3 regions of the Pseudoduganella sp. GW821-FHT05F09 genome follow, and region 2 is predicted to be linked to each of the others. Evidence: predicted binding sites of a transcription regulator. Region 2 holds the regulator's gene; each other region holds the start of a gene.
The links. The regulator sigma-54, encoded in region 2, starts transcription at its own class of promoters, with help from an activator protein. The targets are predictions, from matches to a motif close to TGGCANGNAANCTGCTTT.
Positions count from the first base shown of each region.

Region 1 (5,916 bases), on a different contig from region 2:
TGAAGAACGCTACAGCGGCGCCTCGCGCGTGTTCCACCCCACCCTGAGCGACGCCGGCGTCGGCAATCCGCTGCCGAAGAACAAGGCCGAGGCCATCAACTCCTACGACAACACGGTGGTCGAGACAGACCGCTTCCTGGCCCGCGTGATTGCGGTGCTGCAGGCCGAGCAGCGCCCGGCAGTGCTGGTGTTTACGTCCGACCACGGCGAAAACCTGTTCGACGACCAGCGGCAGCTGTTCATGCACGCCCAGCCCGGCCCCACCCGCTACGACACCCACGTGCCCCTGCTGGTGTGGATGAACGCGCCATACCGCCAGGCTTACCCGGCGGCGGTGGCCGCCTTGCAGGCCAACCGCGCCAAGCCGGTCGGCCACGCCAGCATGTTCGCCTCGGTGCTGGAACTGGGCGCCGTGGCGTGGCAGGGCAGCGACGCGCGCGCCAGTTTTGCGTCGCCCATGTACCAGCCCGGGCCGCGTCCGGTCACGCTGGAACTGAGCGGCCCCAGTGTTCCCTATGAGAGCCTGAAATAAGGCTGGGAACAGCCCCCGGGCTAGCATGGCGGCGCCCCGCGCGGGCTCATGAAAAGTCGCTAATTAACATATGCCACGTCGCAACTCGCGCCGGGGTGTGCTACACTTTTGGGGTTTTTGCAGCACCGCGGGTGCGGTGGTTGTCCGTAGAAGCTGCGGCAACGTGCATTCTTGTTAAGAGAATAGTGCAAGGCTGCTTACTAATTTTTGCCGCGCAAGCGGCATCGGTCTTATGTCCCTGTCAACTCCAGTCTCCCGACGTGCGCTGCGGCACACGCGCGCTATAGACATCCAGGCGTTCGCGCGCGAGGATGGCCTATGGGATCTTGACGCCCGTATCACCGACATCAAAGTTAACGCCACCAAGCTCGCCTCCGGCATGCGCGAAGGCGGCACGCCCCTGCACGACCTCTCCTTGCGCATTACGGTAGACCGCCAACTGACCATCGTTGCCGCCGAAGCCGTTTCTGACGCGGTTCCCTATCCTGGTTTCTGCAACACCATCGGCCCGGCTTACGCGGCCCTGGTGGGACTGAACCTGATGAAGGGGTTCCGGCATGAACTCAAGCAGCGCCTGCACGGCGTCGCCGGGTGCACCCATCTGACGGAACTGGCCCAGATCCTGCCAACGGCGGCAGTCCAGGCCTTCGCTAACGATGTCTGGCCGACGCACGATGCGGCCAGCGACGACGTTCCGCATGAAAAGCCTTTCCAGCTCGACAAATGCCACGCCCTGCGCACCGATGGCGGGGCAGTTGCCCGGTTTTACCCGCGCTGGGTAGCGAGCAAGCCCGAGTTGGCCTAGCGCACGCACCATCCTCGTTTTTTAAATATCAACTTTCAACATCAGTTTTAATCAAAAGGGAAGCCAGCATGAAAATCCATGAGTATCAAGGCAAAGAAATCCTCCGAAAATTCGGAGTGACGGTTCCGCGCGGTATCCCGTGCCTGTCCGCAGACGAAGCAGTCAAAGCTGCCGAGACGCTGGGCGGTTCGGTTTGGGTAGTCAAAGCGCAGATCCATGCTGGCGGCCGCGGCAAAGGCGGCGGCGTGAAAGTAGCCAAGTCCCTGGAACAAGTCAAAGAATACGCTGACCAGATCATGGGCATGCAGCTGGTTACCCACCAGACCAGCCCTGAAGGCCAGAAAGTACGCCGCCTGCTGATCGAAGAAGGCGCGGACATCAAGAAGGAACTGTACGTATCCCTGGTAACCGACCGTGTTACCCAGCGCGTCGTCCTGATGGCTTCCTCCGAAGGCGGCATGGACATTGAAGAAGTGGCCGAGTCCCACCCTGAACTGATCCACACCATCGCCATCGATCCAGCCGTCGGCCTGACCGACGCTGAAGCGGCCGGCATCGCCGCCAAGATCGGCGTACCGGAAGCGTCGATCGCCGACGCCGTCACCAACCTGCAAGGCCTGTACAAAGCCTACTGGGAAACCGACGCATCGCTGGCCGAAATCAACCCGCTGATCCTGACCGGTTCGGGCAAGGTTATCGCCCTGGACGCCAAGTTCAACTTCGACGCCAACGCCCTGTTCCGCCAGCCGGAAATCGTCGCCTACCGCGACCTGGACGAAGAAGATCCAGCTGAAGTCGAAGCATCGAAATTCGACCTGGCCTACATCTCCCTGGACGGCAACATCGGCTGCCTGGTAAACGGCGCCGGCCTGGCCATGGCCACCATGGACACCATCAAGCTGTTCGGCGGCGAGCCGGCCAACTTCCTGGACGTGGGCGGCGGCGCAACTGCCGAGAAAGTCACCGAAGCGTTCAAGATCATGCTGAAGAACCCAGAGCTGAAAGCTATCCTGGTGAACATCTTCGGCGGCATCATGCGTTGCGACGTGATCGCCGAAGGCGTGATCACCGCATCGAAAGCCGTTTCGCTGAAAGTGCCTCTGGTGGTGCGCATGAAGGGCACCAACGAAGACCTGGGCAAGAAGATGCTGGCCGAATCCGGTCTGCCTATCATCGCCGCCGACACCATGGAAGACGCAGCCAAGAGCGTCGTCGCCGCTGCAGCCGGTCAAGCTTAATTAAGGAATCAACATGTCCATTCTGATCAATAAAGACACCAAAGTCGTCACCCAAGGCATCACCGGCAAGACCGGCCAGTTCCACACCCGTATGTGCCGCGAATACGCGAACGGCAAAAATGCCTTCGTCGCAGGCGTGAACCCGAAGAAAGCCGGCGAAGACTTCGAAGGCATTCCAATTTTCGCTAACGTGACCGAAGCGAAAAAAGAAACCGGCGCCAACGTTTCCGTGATCTACGTTCCACCAGCAGGCGCAGCTGCCGCCATCTGGGAAGCCGTGGAAGCCGAAATGGACCTGGCCATTTGCATCACCGAAGGCATTCCTGTCCGCGACATGATGGCCCTGAAGGACCGCATGGCTAAAGCCGGCTCGAAAACCCTGCTGCTGGGCCCTAACTGCCCAGGTCTGATCACCCCAGACGAAATCAAGATCGGCATCATGCCAGGCCACATCCACCGCAAGGGCCGCATCGGCGTGGTTTCCCGTTCGGGCACCCTGACCTATGAAGCAGTTGCACAGCTGACCGCTCTGGGCCTGGGCCAATCGTCGGCAGTTGGTATCGGCGGCGACCCGATCAACGGTCTGAAGCACATCGACATCATGAAGGCCTTCAACGACGATCCTGATACCGACGCGGTCATCATGATCGGCGAAATCGGCGGTCCAGACGAAGCCAACGCTGCACTGTGGATCAAGGACAACATGAAGAAGCCAGTAGTCGGCTTCATCGCCGGTGTAACCGCTCCTCCGGGCAAGCGCATGGGCCACGCCGGCGCGCTGATCTCCGGCGGCGCAGACACCGCGCAAGCCAAGCTGGAAATCATGGAAGCCTGCGGCATTACCGTCACCAAGAACCCGTCCGAAATGGCGCGTCTGCTGAAAGCAATGCTGTAATTCACGCTTTTAGTGAATAATAACGGGGAGCTGCGGCTCCCCGTTTTTTATTGCCGGAAGCCACAACACGCACGGAGACCAAATTTGGGGAAGATCATCATTTCGCGCGACGGCGTGGTGGAACAGGAAGTCCCGCTGAGCCGGGAGCGCATGAGCATCGGCCGCCGCAGCCGCAACGACATCGTGCTGAACCATGCCGCCGTCAGCGGCGAGCACGCCGTCATCACCACCATCCTCGACGAATCCTTCCTGGAAGACCTGCGCAGCACCAATGGCACTTTTGTCAACGGCCAGCGCGTCGGCAAGCATTTCCTGCAGCACCAGGACAGCATCAAGATTGCCAAGTACCGCATTGAATACCTGGCGGACGGCGTGCGCCCGGTCCCCGGCACTGCCCCGGCCAGCGAGGGCGCCACCGTCCCGGTAGCCGCCCCGCGCCCGGCGCCCGTTGCGCCGCCGCAGGCTGCAGCCGCAGCCATGCCCCAGCCGGCCGCCGTGCTGGGCCGCATTGAAGTGCTGAACGGCGCCAACGCCGGCAAGCAGTTGTCGCTGACCAAGCCGCTCACCACGCTGGGCCGGCCGGGCGTGCAAGTCATCGTCATTTCGCGTGCGCCGGACGGCTATTCGGTGGCGCAGGCGGAAGGCGAGGCCATCGCCACCGTCAACGGCGCGCCGCTGGGCAAGCAGGCGCAGCGCCTGCAGGACGGCGACGTGCTCGACCTGAGCGGCACGCAAATGGCATTCAAACAAGATTCCGCCTGACAAAAATCGTCAGCTGCCAAACTTTGACAGCTGAGCTGACAAAAATCGTCAGTTCCCAGAAGCAAAAGTGACGAAAATTGGCAGAAATCCGGCTGAAAAGGGCACTTTAGGGCCTGGCACAGCAATTGCTCTAACTCAAGTGTGGCACCAAACAACCAGTTCACCTCTTGAGGAGCAATAAAATGAAATCCATGAAAATGATGAAGAAACAAGCACAAGCCGGTTTCACCCTGATCGAACTGATGATCGTTGTGGCCATTATCGGCATCCTGGCAGCAGTGGCCATTCCTGCCTACAGCGACTACACCGCCAAAGCCAAAGTGGCCAACGCCCTCACCGCCGTTGACTCGCTGAAAACCGCAGTAGCAGTGTGCGGTCAGGAAGCCGGCGGCGTGCTGACTGATTGCAACAACGGTAAAAACGGCGTGCCAGCATTGGCTGACTTCAAAGCGACTAAAGAAACCGCCAGCGCTAAAGTGACCGGCGCCGGTGAAATCGAACTGACCCTGGGTACTGGCCTGGGTACCGGTGTGGACAGCAAGACCATCACCTTCACCCCAACCATGAACGGCAACACGATGATCTGGACTGCTGCCACCACCGTCAGCAACGACGCTGCAAAAGCTGCGATCCTGAAGAACAACATCGCTGCTCCAGCAACTCCTTAAGCTAACAGCGCTACGGCGCCGTCGCAAAAAACCTGGCCTCGGCCAGGTTTTTTTTCGTCCATCGCTTACACAATTTTCTGCCGGTCGGCGATCAGCGCCTCGTAGGTGAGGTTTTGCAGCAAGGTGTAGTGGGTGGGATCGAGGTTGACGAACTGCACGCCGTAGGTGAACACTTCGGCCTTGTCGGCCGTGGCGGGCTTGATCACGTTGATATTGCGGATGCTGGCCTGCGCATTGACCAGCACCTGCCGGTTGCCCGGCTGCGCGATCAGCGTAAACGACAGTCCCACCACTGCATCGCCGGACTCCAGCGGCCGCTTCGATTCGATCAGCGCGCCCGACACGCTCAGGTTCACCAGGAACACCGACACGTTGCCGGTCGCATCGCAGTTGAGCTGGGCGGGAATATCCACTCTCACCCGCATCGCGGTGCGCAAGCTGGTGCCCTGGATTTTTTCGGGGAAGGACAGGTGCGCATAGAACAGTGGCCGTCCGAATACGCGCTGCACGATGGCCGCGAACGAGCACACGTTCACGCCGGAAAACACGCGTATGGTCAGCTTGTCGCCATCGTTGACGGCAATCGGCGCACCGTTCTCGAACGGCACCTTGACGATCATATACTCGTCCTTCACCCAGCCGATCACGGTGGAAAAATGCTGCACAGGCTTCACGGTCCGGTGCGTGATGAACTGTATCCTGCCACCCACCTGCAGGTTCATCTGCTCGAACTCGTATTCCTGCGGCTTGACCTCGCCCGGCGGAGTACCACTGCTCATTCGTGCGCCCTTTTGTTGTGCCTATGTCTATAAATTTAATTATATACCGGCAGTAAAAGTTTTACACTATTGCAATAAATCAGCCTTTGTCCACCACAAGGCGCGCATGCTCGCCAAGCAGCGGGCATTGCGGGCCTGGGAGTTTAGCTCGTCACGCTCCAGTCGCCGCTCTTGCCGCCGTGCTTTTCCATTACGCGGATGTCTGTCATGACCATGCCGCGGTCGACGGCTTTGCAC
Region 1 covers NZ_JBWKSD010000003.1:320,259-326,174, forward strand. Annotated here, with positions in the region: gene AC07S4_RS11260 (phosphoethanolamine transferase) at 1-532, shown strand, start outside; gene AC07S4_RS11265 (DUF2889 domain-containing protein) at 765-1,337, shown strand; gene sucC (ADP-forming succinate--CoA ligase subunit beta) at 1,406-2,575, shown strand; gene sucD (succinate--CoA ligase subunit alpha) at 2,589-3,470, shown strand; gene AC07S4_RS11280 (FHA domain-containing protein) at 3,555-4,232, shown strand; gene AC07S4_RS11285 (pilin) at 4,415-4,900, shown strand; gene AC07S4_RS11290 (flagellar brake protein) at 4,966-5,679, opposite strand; gene moaC (cyclic pyranopterin monophosphate synthase MoaC) at 5,823-5,916, opposite strand, start outside.
Region 1: the regulator sigma-54 is predicted to act here: its motif matches at 4,347-4,364, upstream of AC07S4_RS11285 (pilin).

Region 2 (5,916 bases):
GGGCATGACGTCAAGATCATGTATCTCACGGCGAACACGCATTCGCTGGTGGCGCGCTTCTCGGAAACGCGCCGCAGCCATCCCCTGTCGCATGAATTGAAGCCGGGCCAGAATCCGGCCGCGCGCCGCACGCTGATCGAATGCATCTCGGAAGAACGCGAGCGGCTGTCGGCCATCGAGCAGCTGGGGCATGTGATCGATACCTCGGAGCTGAGCGCCAACAAGCTGCGCGCCTGGATCAAGGACCTGGTGCAAAGCGAGAACGCGCCGCTGACGCTGTTCTTCGAGTCCTTTGCTTTCAAGGTGGGCGTGCCGCTGGACGCGGACTTCGTGTTCGATGTGCGGGCGATTCCGAATCCTTATTACGACCTGGCGCTGCGCCCGATGACGGGCCGCGACGCGCCGGTGATCGCCTTCCTGGACGCGCAGCCCAGCGCGGAGGAAATGTTCAAGGATATCCGCGACTTCGTCAGCAAGTGGCTGCCGTCGTTCAAGACCGATAACCGCAGCTATCTGACGGTGGCGGTGGGCTGCACGGGCGGGCAGCACCGCTCGGTGTATATGGCCGAGCGGCTCGCGCGGCATTTCCATCCGACGGAACGTGTGGTGTTGCGGCACCGCGAGCAGTCGTGATGGATCAGGGCGCGTAACCCGCCGTCACAGGTGGCGCAAAGGATGGGCGTGCGCTGGCCACGGCGGCGCGAAAAAGGCCTCCACCATCTCCGGCGTCACCTCCTCCAGCGTGGCGGGCGACCATTTCGGCGCGTTGTCCTTGTCGATCACCAGCGCGCGCACGCCTTCCAGCACTTCTCCATGTTCGAAATTGCGGCGCACCAGGTTGCGCTCCATGCGCAGGCAGTCCGCCACGTCCATCCGCGCGCCGCGCTTCAACAGCTCCAGCGTCACGCACATCATCAGCGGCGAGCGGCTTTGCATGGCTTTCAGCGCCTTCTGCGCGAACGCGCCCTCGTCGCCCGCCAGCGAGGCCATGATGGCCGCCACGCTGTCCGCCGCGAAGTGACGCTCGATGGCGGCGCGTTCGGTTTCCAGCACGCCAGCGCCAGCACTGCCCACGCCGCCCGCAAAGGCCGCGACCGCATCGCGCAGCCCTGCGCCCGGCGTGGCCTGCAGCAGCTCGCCCAGCGCGCTCCAGCGGGCCTCCGGCACGTAGTAGTCCGCCAGGCCCACGTACAGCGCGTCGGCCGCGCCCACGGTCAGCCCGGTCAGGCCCAGGTAGCGCCCCAGGCTGCCCGGCGCGTGCGACAGGAAATGGCTGCCGCCCACGTCCGGGAACAGGCCGATGTTCACTTCCGGCATGGCCATCTTGGTGCGGTCGGTCACGATGCGCACGCCGCAGCCGGGGCCGCCCTGCGAGATGCCCATGCCGCCGCCCATCACCACGCCGTCCATTAATGCGATATACGGTTTAGGGTAATAGTGGATCAGGTGGTTGAGGGCGTATTCCTCGGTGAAGAAGTCCTCCAGCAGCGCGCTGCCGCCCTGCGGCGTGGCGTTGCCCACTTCATGGAAGAAGCGGATGTCGCCGCCGGCGCAAAAGGCCTTCGCGCTGCTGCTGCGGATCACGACGGCGGCCACGGCGGCATCGCCGCGCCAGGCCAGCAGCGCGGCGGTCAGCGCGCGCACCATGGACAGGGACAGGGAGTTGAGCGCCTTGGGGCGGTCGAGGGTGATGATGCCGGCGGCGTTGGCAACCTGGGTGATGACGTGCTCGCTCATGGCTGATTGTCTCAATAATTGTTAGACAGCCATTTTAGCGCGGGCGCAAAAAAGGGCGCCAGATGCGCCCTTTGTTGGGAGTGCCGGTGACCGTCTTATGCGGTGGCGGCAGGCTCGTACGTGTCCGGGAGATGCTTGATGGCGTCGTGGCCATGCTCCTGCACTTTGGCCTTGTACTTCATGACTTGGCGGTCCAGTTTGTCGATCAGCGTATCGATGGCAGCATACAGGTCTTGCGACAGGCTTTCCACGTACACAGTCTTGCCGGACATGCGCAGGTTGATCTCGGCTTTTTGCCTTTTGTCTTTCTCGGTGAGGTTATCTACAGTCAGGATGACAGCAATATCAATAACTTGATCGAAATGGCGCTTTACCCGTTCCAGCTTGTTCTGCACGTATTCACGGATGGCGGGGGTCACTTCGAGATGATGTCCACTGATGGTGAGATTCATACACACTCCTAAAGATAAGGGCTCATGCGCTATCGAATGTTATTTGAGCGCAGGGGAACCCAAGTAAAACTACAAAGCTTTACGCAGACTTACCGGAGGGATTTTCAAGGCTTCGCGATATTTGGCAACAGTCCGTCGCGCAATTACCATGCCCTGTTCTCCCAGCATGTCCGCAATCTTACTGTCGGATAAAGGATTTTTCGGGTCTTCAGCTCCTGTCAGTTGCACTATCAGCGCCCGTATCGCCGTCGAGGATGCTTCTCCTCCTGCTTCGGTGGCGACGTGGCTGCCAAAGAAATATTTCAACTCAAACATCCCATGCGGAGTCAGCATGTATTTCTGAGTTGTTACCCGAGAAATAGTGCTCTCGTGTAGTCCCAGTGTATCAGCAATTTCACGCAACACAAGGGGTCTCATGGCAACCGCGCCATGGCTGAAAAAGTTCTTTTGCCTTTCTACTATCGCCTGCGCCACGCGCAAAATCGTGTCGAAACGCTGGCGCATATTCTTGATCAGCCACTTGGCTTCCTGCAGCTGCGCGCCCATGGCCGACTCGCCCTTGCCCTGCTTGAGCATGTTGGCGTACAGCGCGTTTACGCGCAGGCGCGGCATCACGTCGTTGTTCAAGGAGACCTGCCAGCCATTGCGCGCCTTCTTCACGATCACATCCGGCACCACGTAGTCGGACACGTCGGAAGCGAACTCGGCGCCCGGGTGCGGATTGCACTGGCGTATCACCGCCTGCGCTTCGCGCAGGTCCTCGTCGTCGCAATCGAGGGCTTTTTTCAGCTTGTTGAATTCGCGCTGCGCGAACCAGGCCAGGTGTTTTTCCACGATGCAGATGGCCATGCGGCGCGTGACCAGCGGCACGCCGGGCATGCGCTTGATCTGCAGCGCCAGGCACTCGGAGGCGCTGCGCGCGCCCACGCCGATGGGGTCGAAACTTTGCAGCAGGGTCAGCGCCGTTTGCAGCTCTTCCAGCTCCACGTCCGCCTCTTCCGGCAGGCGTGCATGGATCTCTTCCAGCGGCTCTTCCAGATAGCCGTTCTCGTCCAGCGCGTCGATGATGAGCTCCATCAGCACGCGGTCGCGCGGCTGCTGCACGGTCACGCGCATCTGCTCCATCAGGTGCTCGCGCAGGGTGCAGTGGCTCGCTTCGAGCTGCGGGCGCGAGTCCTCGTCGTCCGGCGCCTTGCTGCGGCCGGCGTCGCTCCAGTCGGTGTCGGCCTCGGCGCCGCTGGCGCTGTCGCCGCCGGCGCCGTCGAAGGGATCGCCCTCGCCGGCCGGCGCGCTGTCCTGCGCCGGCGCGCCCACGTCGGCGGGCGACGCGTCGGCGCCGTCGGACTGGGTCTGGTTGATGGCGCCGTCGCCGAGCAGGCGCAGCGAGCGGTCCAGCGGATCATCCAGGCGCTCCAGCAGCGGATTTTCGCCCAGCAGCTGTTCCAGTTCCTGGTGCAGCTCCAGCGTGGACAGCTGCAGCAATCGGATCGACTGCTGCAGTTGCGGCGTCAGCGCCAGGTGCTGAGAGGTGCGGAGTTGCAGTGACTGTTTCATGGGCTGGGTCAGGAATTACATGCGGAAGTGTTCGCCGAGGTAGACGCGCCGCACCGATTCGTCGGCGATGATGTCGTCCGGACGGCCGGACGCCAGCACGCTGCCCTGGTTGATGATGTAGGCGCGGTCGCAAATGCCCAGCGTCTCGCGCACGTTGTGGTCGGTGATCAGCACGCCGATGCCGCGCTCCTTGAGGAAGCGCACGATGCGCTGGATCTCGATCACGGCGATCGGATCGACGCCGGCGAACGGCTCGTCGAGCAGCACGAAGCGCGGGTTGGTGGCCAGCGCGCGCGCAATCTCCACCCGGCGGCGCTCGCCGCCCGACAGCGACAGCGCCGCGTTCTCGCGCAGCTTCTCGATCTGCAGGTCGGCCAGCAGGCGGTCCAGGCGCTCGTTGATCTCCTGCTTGCTCAGCGCCTTGCCGTTGACCTTCTGGATCTCCAGCACGGCGCGGATGTTCTCCTCCACCGTCAGCTTGCGGAACACCGAAGCCTCCTGCGGCAGGTAGGACAGGCCCAGCGTGGCGCGCTGGTGGATGGGCATGCTCGACACGTCCACGCCGGCGATGTCGATGCTGCCCGCGTCGGACGGCACCAGGCCCACGATCATGTAGAAGGAGGTGGTCTTGCCGGCGCCGTTGGGGCCCAGCAGGCCCACCACTTCGCCGCATTCCACCTGCAGCGACACGTCGTGCACCACCTGGCGCTTGCCGTAGGACTTCTGCAGTCCGCGCACCACCAGGGTGCTGGCGCAGCTTTGCATTGCTTCAGCCATGGTTATTTCCCCGCTGGCGGTTGCTGTACCGGCGCGGCCGGCGCAGCAGGAGCGGCCGGGGCGGCCGGCTTGGGCGTGGACGGCTGGATCACCATGGTGCCGCGGCCGCCGCCGGTCTTGCCTTCGCCGCTGGCGGTGTTGCGCACGCTGAACTGCTCGCGGCGGCTGTCGTAGGAGATGAACTCGCCCGACACTTCGTCGCTCGGCTTGCTGCCTTCCAGGCGGCGCACCTTGGCGCGCACGAACAGCTTCACCAGCTCGTTCTTGCCGTCGTATTCGATGCGCTCGGCCTCGCCTTCCATCCACTGCTCGCCTTCGCCGTCGCGCTTCTGGCGGAAGGTGGTCGGCTTGCCGCCGGCGCTGGTGAGCGTCACGTACTGGTAACCTTGCGGGTCCTTGGTCACGACCGCCTTGGCCGCTTTCATCAGCAGCGTGCCGCGCGTGAGCACCACGTTGCCGGTGAAGGTGCTGATCTGCTTGACGTCGTCGACGTCGGCGTTGTCGTAGTCGATCAGCGTGGGCTTGGTGGAGTCGGCCTTCTCGGCCTGCACCAGCCCGGCCGCGCACAGCAGCAGGGCCGAAATCAGGAGTTTTTTCATCGTCTGTCCATTCACTATTTAGTTTGCGCCGGCGGATACACAATCCGCCCGCGTCCCTGCAGTACAACCTGGCGCGTGGCGTTGTTCGCCTTCATGCCCGCGCCGGTGGCGGTGGCGCCGCCCTGCACGATCTGCACGGCCTGGTTGGTTTCCATGCGGTCCTCGTCCGGGTAGACGGTGAGCGCCTGCGTCGTCATCTGCATCGCCTGGCCCTTGTCCTGCGCTGCGCGGTCGATCTGCACATTGCCCTTCAACTGCACGCGCGAGTTGTTCTCGTCCACGCGGGCGTGGTCGGCCTTCATGTCCATCGGCGGGTGCGCGCTGCTCAGGTTGCGCACCACCGGCTTGTCGATCTCCGAGGCGTCGTCGATGGGCCGGTGCACCAGCTTGTCGCCGGACACGATATAGCTCGGCTTGCCGTCCTTGGCCATGCGCACCACGCTGAACTGCTCGATGATGTAATCGGGCTCGTTCAGGCGCTTGTCGGCCAGCATGTCCTCCTCGCCCCGGTTCATCAGTTGCACCAGCCAGAAGGTGCCGAAGGCGAAAAAGACCCCGATCACCAGGGTCATGCTCAGGCGCCAGCGGTGCGCGGTACGTTTACGCATCATTCAACCCCTGCATTATTAAACCTCTGCATCATGACCCTTCAGACCAGGAACTGGGCCATGACCTTGTCGTAATTGCCGGTGGCGCGCAGCACGAACTCGCACACCTCGCGCACCGCGCCGCGGCCGCCGTGCGCCCCGGTCACGTGGTGCACGCGGCTCAGCACGTCGGCGCGGCCGTTGGGCACG
Region 2 covers NZ_JBWKSD010000007.1:88,919-94,834, reverse strand. Annotated here, with positions in the region: gene rapZ (RNase adapter RapZ) at 1-633, shown strand, start outside; gene AC07S4_RS22175 (enoyl-CoA hydratase/isomerase family protein) at 658-1,737, opposite strand; gene hpf (ribosome hibernation-promoting factor, HPF/YfiA family) at 1,833-2,189, opposite strand; gene AC07S4_RS22165 (RNA polymerase factor sigma-54) at 2,259-3,743, opposite strand; gene lptB (LPS export ABC transporter ATP-binding protein) at 3,759-4,520, opposite strand; gene lptA (lipopolysaccharide transport periplasmic protein LptA) at 4,523-5,119, opposite strand; gene lptC (LPS export ABC transporter periplasmic protein LptC) at 5,134-5,730, opposite strand; gene AC07S4_RS22145 (KdsC family phosphatase) at 5,769-5,916, opposite strand, start outside.

Region 3 (5,916 bases), on a different contig from region 2:
GTGGGACAGCCCCAGCGCGGGGTTCAGCTTGCGGTAGCTGAACTCCTCGCGCGGCTGGGGCACGCCCTCACTGCTGATGGTGTTGGCCACGCGCGCGCTGGCATAGCGGGCGGACGCGGTGAGCCAGGTTGCCGGCGCGACGGTCCAGGTGCCGGTAAAGTAGACGCTGCCGCCGCGCGCCCGGCCATCGACGGCAGCGTCCAGCTCGCGCTCTTCGCCGCTATCCGCGAACACGCCGCGCGCGGCATCGAAACCAGCCGCCTGCTCATACTGCGCAAACCCCACTGTGCTGCTGTCGTAGTTCAGGCCCGCCATCAGATGCGCCCCCGCAGCGTGGCCCGACCACTGCGCGCTGAAACCCCGGCTGCGCTGGCGGGTGCTGGTGGTGTTGAGCGACGCGGCATGCTGGTCCGCGTCCTCGAAGCCGTCGCTGACATCGCCGTTCACCGTGTCGCGGCGGCTGTTGCGCACATACGCGGCCACGGTCAATTGCGTATCCGCCGCCAGGCGGCGCGTGTAGCTCCATTGCGCCTGGCGCAAGCGGTTGCGGGTCTCGTCCGGCCAGGTGTAGACCGCGCGGCGGTCCTCCTCGTACATGGCGTCGGGCAGCAGGCCGTTGCCCACCAGGCGGCTCGCGCCGCCCAGCAGGGTAAGCTGCCATTCGCTGTCCGCCTGCGTGCGGCCCAGCTTGAGGAACAGATTGCCTAGCCGGCCGTCCGAATGCGCACGCCAGCCGCCGTCGTCGAACAGCGTGCCGGCGGTGAAGATATGCCAGCCGTCCTGCGCCGCGCCATAGGCCAGATCGGCCCGGCGCCGCTGGTGGCTGGCGCTGCTGACGGCCGCCTGCAAACCCGGATCGCTGGCGCCGGAACGCGTGTTCAGCGCCAGCGCGCCGCCCAGCGTGTTCAGGCCGTACAAGGGATTGGAGCCCGGCGCCAGCAGCACGCTGCCTATCGCCGCCTCGGGCAGCATGTCCCAGTTGACCACGTCGCCAAAGGGTTCGTTCACACGCACCCCGTCCAGATAGACGGAGATGCCCTGGCCGGTTCCCAGCACGGGCGAAGCCCGGAAGCCACGGTAGGTAAGGTCGTTCTGGAAGGGACTGCCGGAGATATCGTTCAGGTTGACGCCGGCGAAACTGCGCGCGAGGAATTCGCTCAGATTGTCGCCGCCGGCGCGCGACAGCGCCGCATCGGACGCCGTCTGCACCGCGTAAGGCAGCGTCTTGCGCTCCACGCCCAGTCCCGGCAAGGGCGCGATGCCGACGATCTCCACGCTCGCCATCGGCGAGGCCGCCATGCCGGCGCCGTGCGCCAGCAGCATGACCGCCAGCGCAATGGCCGTGCGCTGCGTCATGGCTGCACCATGCGCACGCCGTGCCGCGCGAAGATGGCCTGCAGCTCGCCGCTCTCGCGCATCTCGTTCACAGCCGCCTGCAGCAGCCGCGCCACATCCTGTTCGTCCTTGCGCACGGCCATGCCCACCGCCCAGCCCTTGCGCGGCAGGCGCTGGAAATCCGCCTGCGCCAAGGGGAATGCCGGGTCGTCGCGGAACACCGCTTCAATCTCCGAGCGGTTGGCCAGCACCGCGTCCAGCCGCCCCTCCTTCAGCTCCTCCAGCGCGGCAGCGGCGCTCGGGAAGATGCGCACATTTTCCCGAAAGCGGCCGTTGCCCTCACCCAGCAGCACCATGGCGGCAATCGATACCTTTTCCACGCCGATGCGCTTGCCCGCCAGCGCATCGATGCCGTCGAACACCGGCACGGCCTGGGCGCTGCGCACCAGGCGCACCGCCTCCACGTGGTAAGGCGCGAAGATCTGCACCTTGCCGTTCTCCGCCATCAGCTGCGGATCGACCGGCACGTGCAGCAGCACGTCGGCCGGACCGTAGCCGAGGTAATGGCCCTTCCACACCATGTTGCGCAAGTCGTCCCCCAGGTTCTCGCCCGCCGGGAACGGCAGCAGCGTGAGCCTGAGCTTGAGCTTCTTGGCCAGCGCGTCCGCCAGGTCGATGTCGATGCCGCTGCCGTGATCGGAGAACGGCGCGAACTCGTTATACACCGCCACCTTCAGCGCGCCGGACTGCTGCAGGCGGTTCCAGTCGGCGTGAGCCGGCAGCACGGCGGAGGCGAGCGCCAGCACCGCAGCGGCATTGCGGTAAAAATGGGACATGGCGTGCTCCGGTATCAGTTGGTTTCGCGGCGGTTTTCCAGGTAGGTCTTGATGGCCCACATGGCTTCCTGGTTGAAGATGCCTTCGAACGGCGGCATGTAGACCGCGCCGTTACGCACCTTGCCGGCGCGGATGGAGCTGAGGAAGTAGGCGTCCACTTCTTTTAAGCAGGCGGCCTTCTTGGCCGGGTTCTTGGCGCTGGCGCAGTCGCGGTCCAGCAGGCGCAGGTCGGGCGCGATGCCGCCCGATACCGCCTCCAGGCCGTGGCAGCGGGCACAATTCTGGTTGTAGGCGGAACTGCCTATCTTCAGCGCCAGCTTGTTGCCCTTGTAGGGATTTTCATCGCGCCATTTGTCGCCCAGGGCGGCAAGGCCGGTGGTGTCGACCGCCTGCGGCGTGACGGCGCCATGCGCCTGCGCGCCGAAGGAAGTAATGAGGGCCGCCGCCGCGAGGCAAAGAGTGAGTGCGCGTTTCATGGTGTTGTCTCCTGTAGTTGTGAATAGCTGCTGATTCACAAGGAGCAATTGGCGTGCCACGCGGCTTAGGCGCATCAGGCCATGGCGCGGTGTACCAGTTTGGAGCAGGTGTCACATATTGTGCAACACTTGTCCTTTCAGCGCGCCGTGACGCAACAAGTACTGTGCCTGTCACCGGCCTCGAACTGGATGTCCACCGGCAGAAAGCGGGCGATCACGGCGGCATTGGTCAATGCGTGCTGCGACACGCGGGCCACCGTGAATTTGCCGCCTCCCGCCAGCGCCATTGGTATCAGCAACTGGTCAGCCAGATGCTCCCCCACCGCTGCGCCGGATGCGATGTAGCGGCGCACTTCGCCTACCGCATGCCGGGCGACGTTTTCCGCCGTCACCGACTTTTCGCCAAAGCCGGCTATTACCTCGGTAACGTGCTCGGAGTCCAGCGTAATGAGCAGCACATTGCCCGGCCCCTGCTCGTCCGGCAGCTTGCGCTGGTGCAGCTGGGACTCGGACCAGCCCAGGCCTGTGGCCACGCACTCCAGTTCGCGCCGCGCCACGCGCTCCGGCACACCGGCGATCAGGCTCTCCGCATAGGAGTGCAGTCTCGCGCCCGGCGACATCAGCTCGATGCGCTTCAGTTGCCCGCATGGCTGCACCGCCGCGACGATTTCACCGCCGCCGGCCGGGTAAAAGCCGTGGCGCCGTAGCTCTATCGACATGTCCGCTCCCATGGCCGCCATTGACCGGCCATAGCTGCGCTCCAGGAAGTGCGCCGGCGGCGCCATGGGATTGTGGGTGCCGCCGCAGACCGTCACCGTGGACGGCGCGTCGGCAAACAGCAATGCCGGCAGCAGCGTCTGCAGCACCAGCGTGCAGCTGCCTGCGGTGCCGATCGCGAAGCTGTAGCTGCCGCCTCGTATCCTGCCCGGCCAAAATTCCAGTTCACGCGCGCCCACTGCGGCAGACGATACGTCCGCGCCGCACACTTGCGCCGCGGCCTGGACGGCAACCAGGTGCTGCCGCATCAGGCCCGGCTTCGGGCGGTTGGCGCGGATGTTCACGATGCGGAAAGGGCGCCCTGTGATCATGGCCAACGTCAGGGCGGTGCGCAGCACCTGCCCGCCACCCTCGCCCTGCGCACCGTCCAGTTCCAGCATGTCCGTTGCCATCATCATCCTTTCACGCAGACGACCTGCTTCAGCGTGTGCACCACTTCCACCAGGTCGCGCTGGGCATGCATGACGGCGTCGATGTCCTTGTACGCCATCGGAATCTCGTCGATCACGTTGGCGTCCTTGCGGCACTCCACGCCTTCCGTCGCGCGCACCTGGTCCGCCAGTGTGTAGCGGCGCTTGGCCTCGTTGCGGCTCATGGTACGGCCCGCACCGTGGCTGCAGCTGTTGAAGCTCTCCGCATTTCCCTTGCCGCGCACGATGAAGCTCTTGGCCCCCATCGAACCCGGAATAATCCCCAGTTCCCCCTCGCGCGCCGACACCGCCCCCTTGCGGGTAACCAGTACCTCCTGGCCGAAGTGACGCTCCTTCTGCACGTAGTTGTGGTGGCAATTCACCGCCTCGACGTGCGTCTCGAAGGGCTTGGCGATGACCTTGCGCACCGCTGCGATCAGGTTTTGCATCATCACTTCACGGTTCATGCGGGCGAACTTCTGCGCCCAGCCCACGGCTTCCACGTAGTCGTCGTAGTGCTGCGTTCCCTCGTTCAGATAGGCCAGGTCCTTGTCCGGCAAGTTGGCGATGTGCGCGCGCATGTCCTGCTGGGCCACCTCGATGAAGTGGCTGCCAATGGCGTTGCCCACGCCACGCGACCCCGAGTGCAGCATGAACCACACCGCGCCCTGCTCATCCAGGCAGACTTCCACAAAGTGGTTGCCCGAGCCCAGCGTGCCGAGGTGGCGGTAGTTATTGGTGTTCTTCAGCTTGGGCGTCTTCTGGCAGATCACGTCGAATTCGTCCTTCAGCTGAGTCCACGCCGCGTCCACTGCCGACGGCGGATTCTGCCAGCTGCCTTCATCGCGGCCCTTGTAGCCGCGCGTCTTCGGCGTCATGCCATGAGGGATGGCTTTTTCGATGGCGCTGCGCAGCGGGCCGAGGTTGTCCGGCAGGTCGCGTGCATTGAGCGTGGTCTTGGCCGCCATCATGCCGCAGCCGATGTCCACACCCACGGCCGCCGGAATAATCGCGCCCAGCGTCGGGATCACGCTGCCGATGGTCGAGCCTTTACCCAGATGCACATCGGGCATTACCGCGATGTGCTTGTAGATAAAGGGCATCTTCGCCGTATTGGCCAGCTGGGCTTTGGCCTGCTCTTCAACCGGCACGCCACCGGTCCACATTTTCACCGGCCTGCCGCCCTGGTTATCCAGCAATTCGTAAGTTTCGTTTTTCATCATCATTCCATTTAATCCGGTTTAATCATCGCCGACAAGAGCGGCCAGCACGCCGTGCCAGACTTGCCTGGACTGGGCGGCAGGGAGTGCGCGGCCGGCAGTGCCATGCAGCCGCCAGCCAACAGCCGTGCGGTGCTGCGCCGACCTGGCGCTGAGTCCCGGTCCTTTTTCCCCTTTGCCCGCCGCGCCGGCGCTGATCATCCAGCCGCCTGCATTCCCGCCCATCTTCGCCATTTTTCTCTCCTCTGGGTTTGTACCCTGTATATTGCAAGCCGTGTGCCAGCAAGGAAAAACAGCCTAAGCTGTTGATAAATAAGGAAATATATAAGTATGGCGCCCGCCGTCATTTGTGATAAATTATCCAGATAGATAAACATTTATCCAGAAATGAAGAAGAAAACAGTCATCCTCGGCTTTGTCGGCACACAGCTCGACAGTGGAAAAGGCAGCGCACGCTGGGAAAAGTGGCGTCCCACCGTCGCCATGGCGCAGCACGAAGACCTGGTGATCGACCGCTTCGAACTGCTGTACAACGGCAGCTATGGCCCATTGATAGAGCAGGTGCGGGAGGACATCGGCACGATCTCGCCGGAAACCACGGTGGTTCAGCACAAGCTGGCGATACGCGATCCATGGGATTTCGGAGACGTGTACAGCAGCCTGTTCGACTTCGCGCGCAGCTACCCCTTCGATCCCGACAACGAGGAATACTGGATACACATAACCACCGGCACGCACGTGGTCCAGATCTGCATGTTCCTGATGACGGAGGCGCGCTACTTCCCCGGCTGCCTGCTGCAAACTTCGCCGCCGCGCCGCCACGCTGCAGGTTCACCGGGCGACTACACCCTGATCGACCTGG
Region 3 covers NZ_JBWKSD010000016.1:4,660-10,575, reverse strand. Annotated here, with positions in the region: gene AC07S4_RS29925 (TonB-dependent receptor) at 1-1,356, opposite strand, end outside; gene AC07S4_RS29920 (substrate-binding periplasmic protein) at 1,353-2,171, opposite strand; gene pedF (cytochrome c-550 PedF) at 2,186-2,647, opposite strand; gene rtcA (RNA 3'-terminal phosphate cyclase) at 2,785-3,804, opposite strand; gene AC07S4_RS29905 (RtcB family protein) at 3,819-5,054, opposite strand; gene AC07S4_RS29900 (hypothetical protein) at 5,076-5,288, opposite strand; gene rtcR (RNA repair transcriptional activator RtcR) at 5,442-5,916, shown strand, end outside.
Region 3: the regulator sigma-54 is predicted to act here: its motif matches at 2,689-2,706, upstream of pedF (cytochrome c-550 PedF).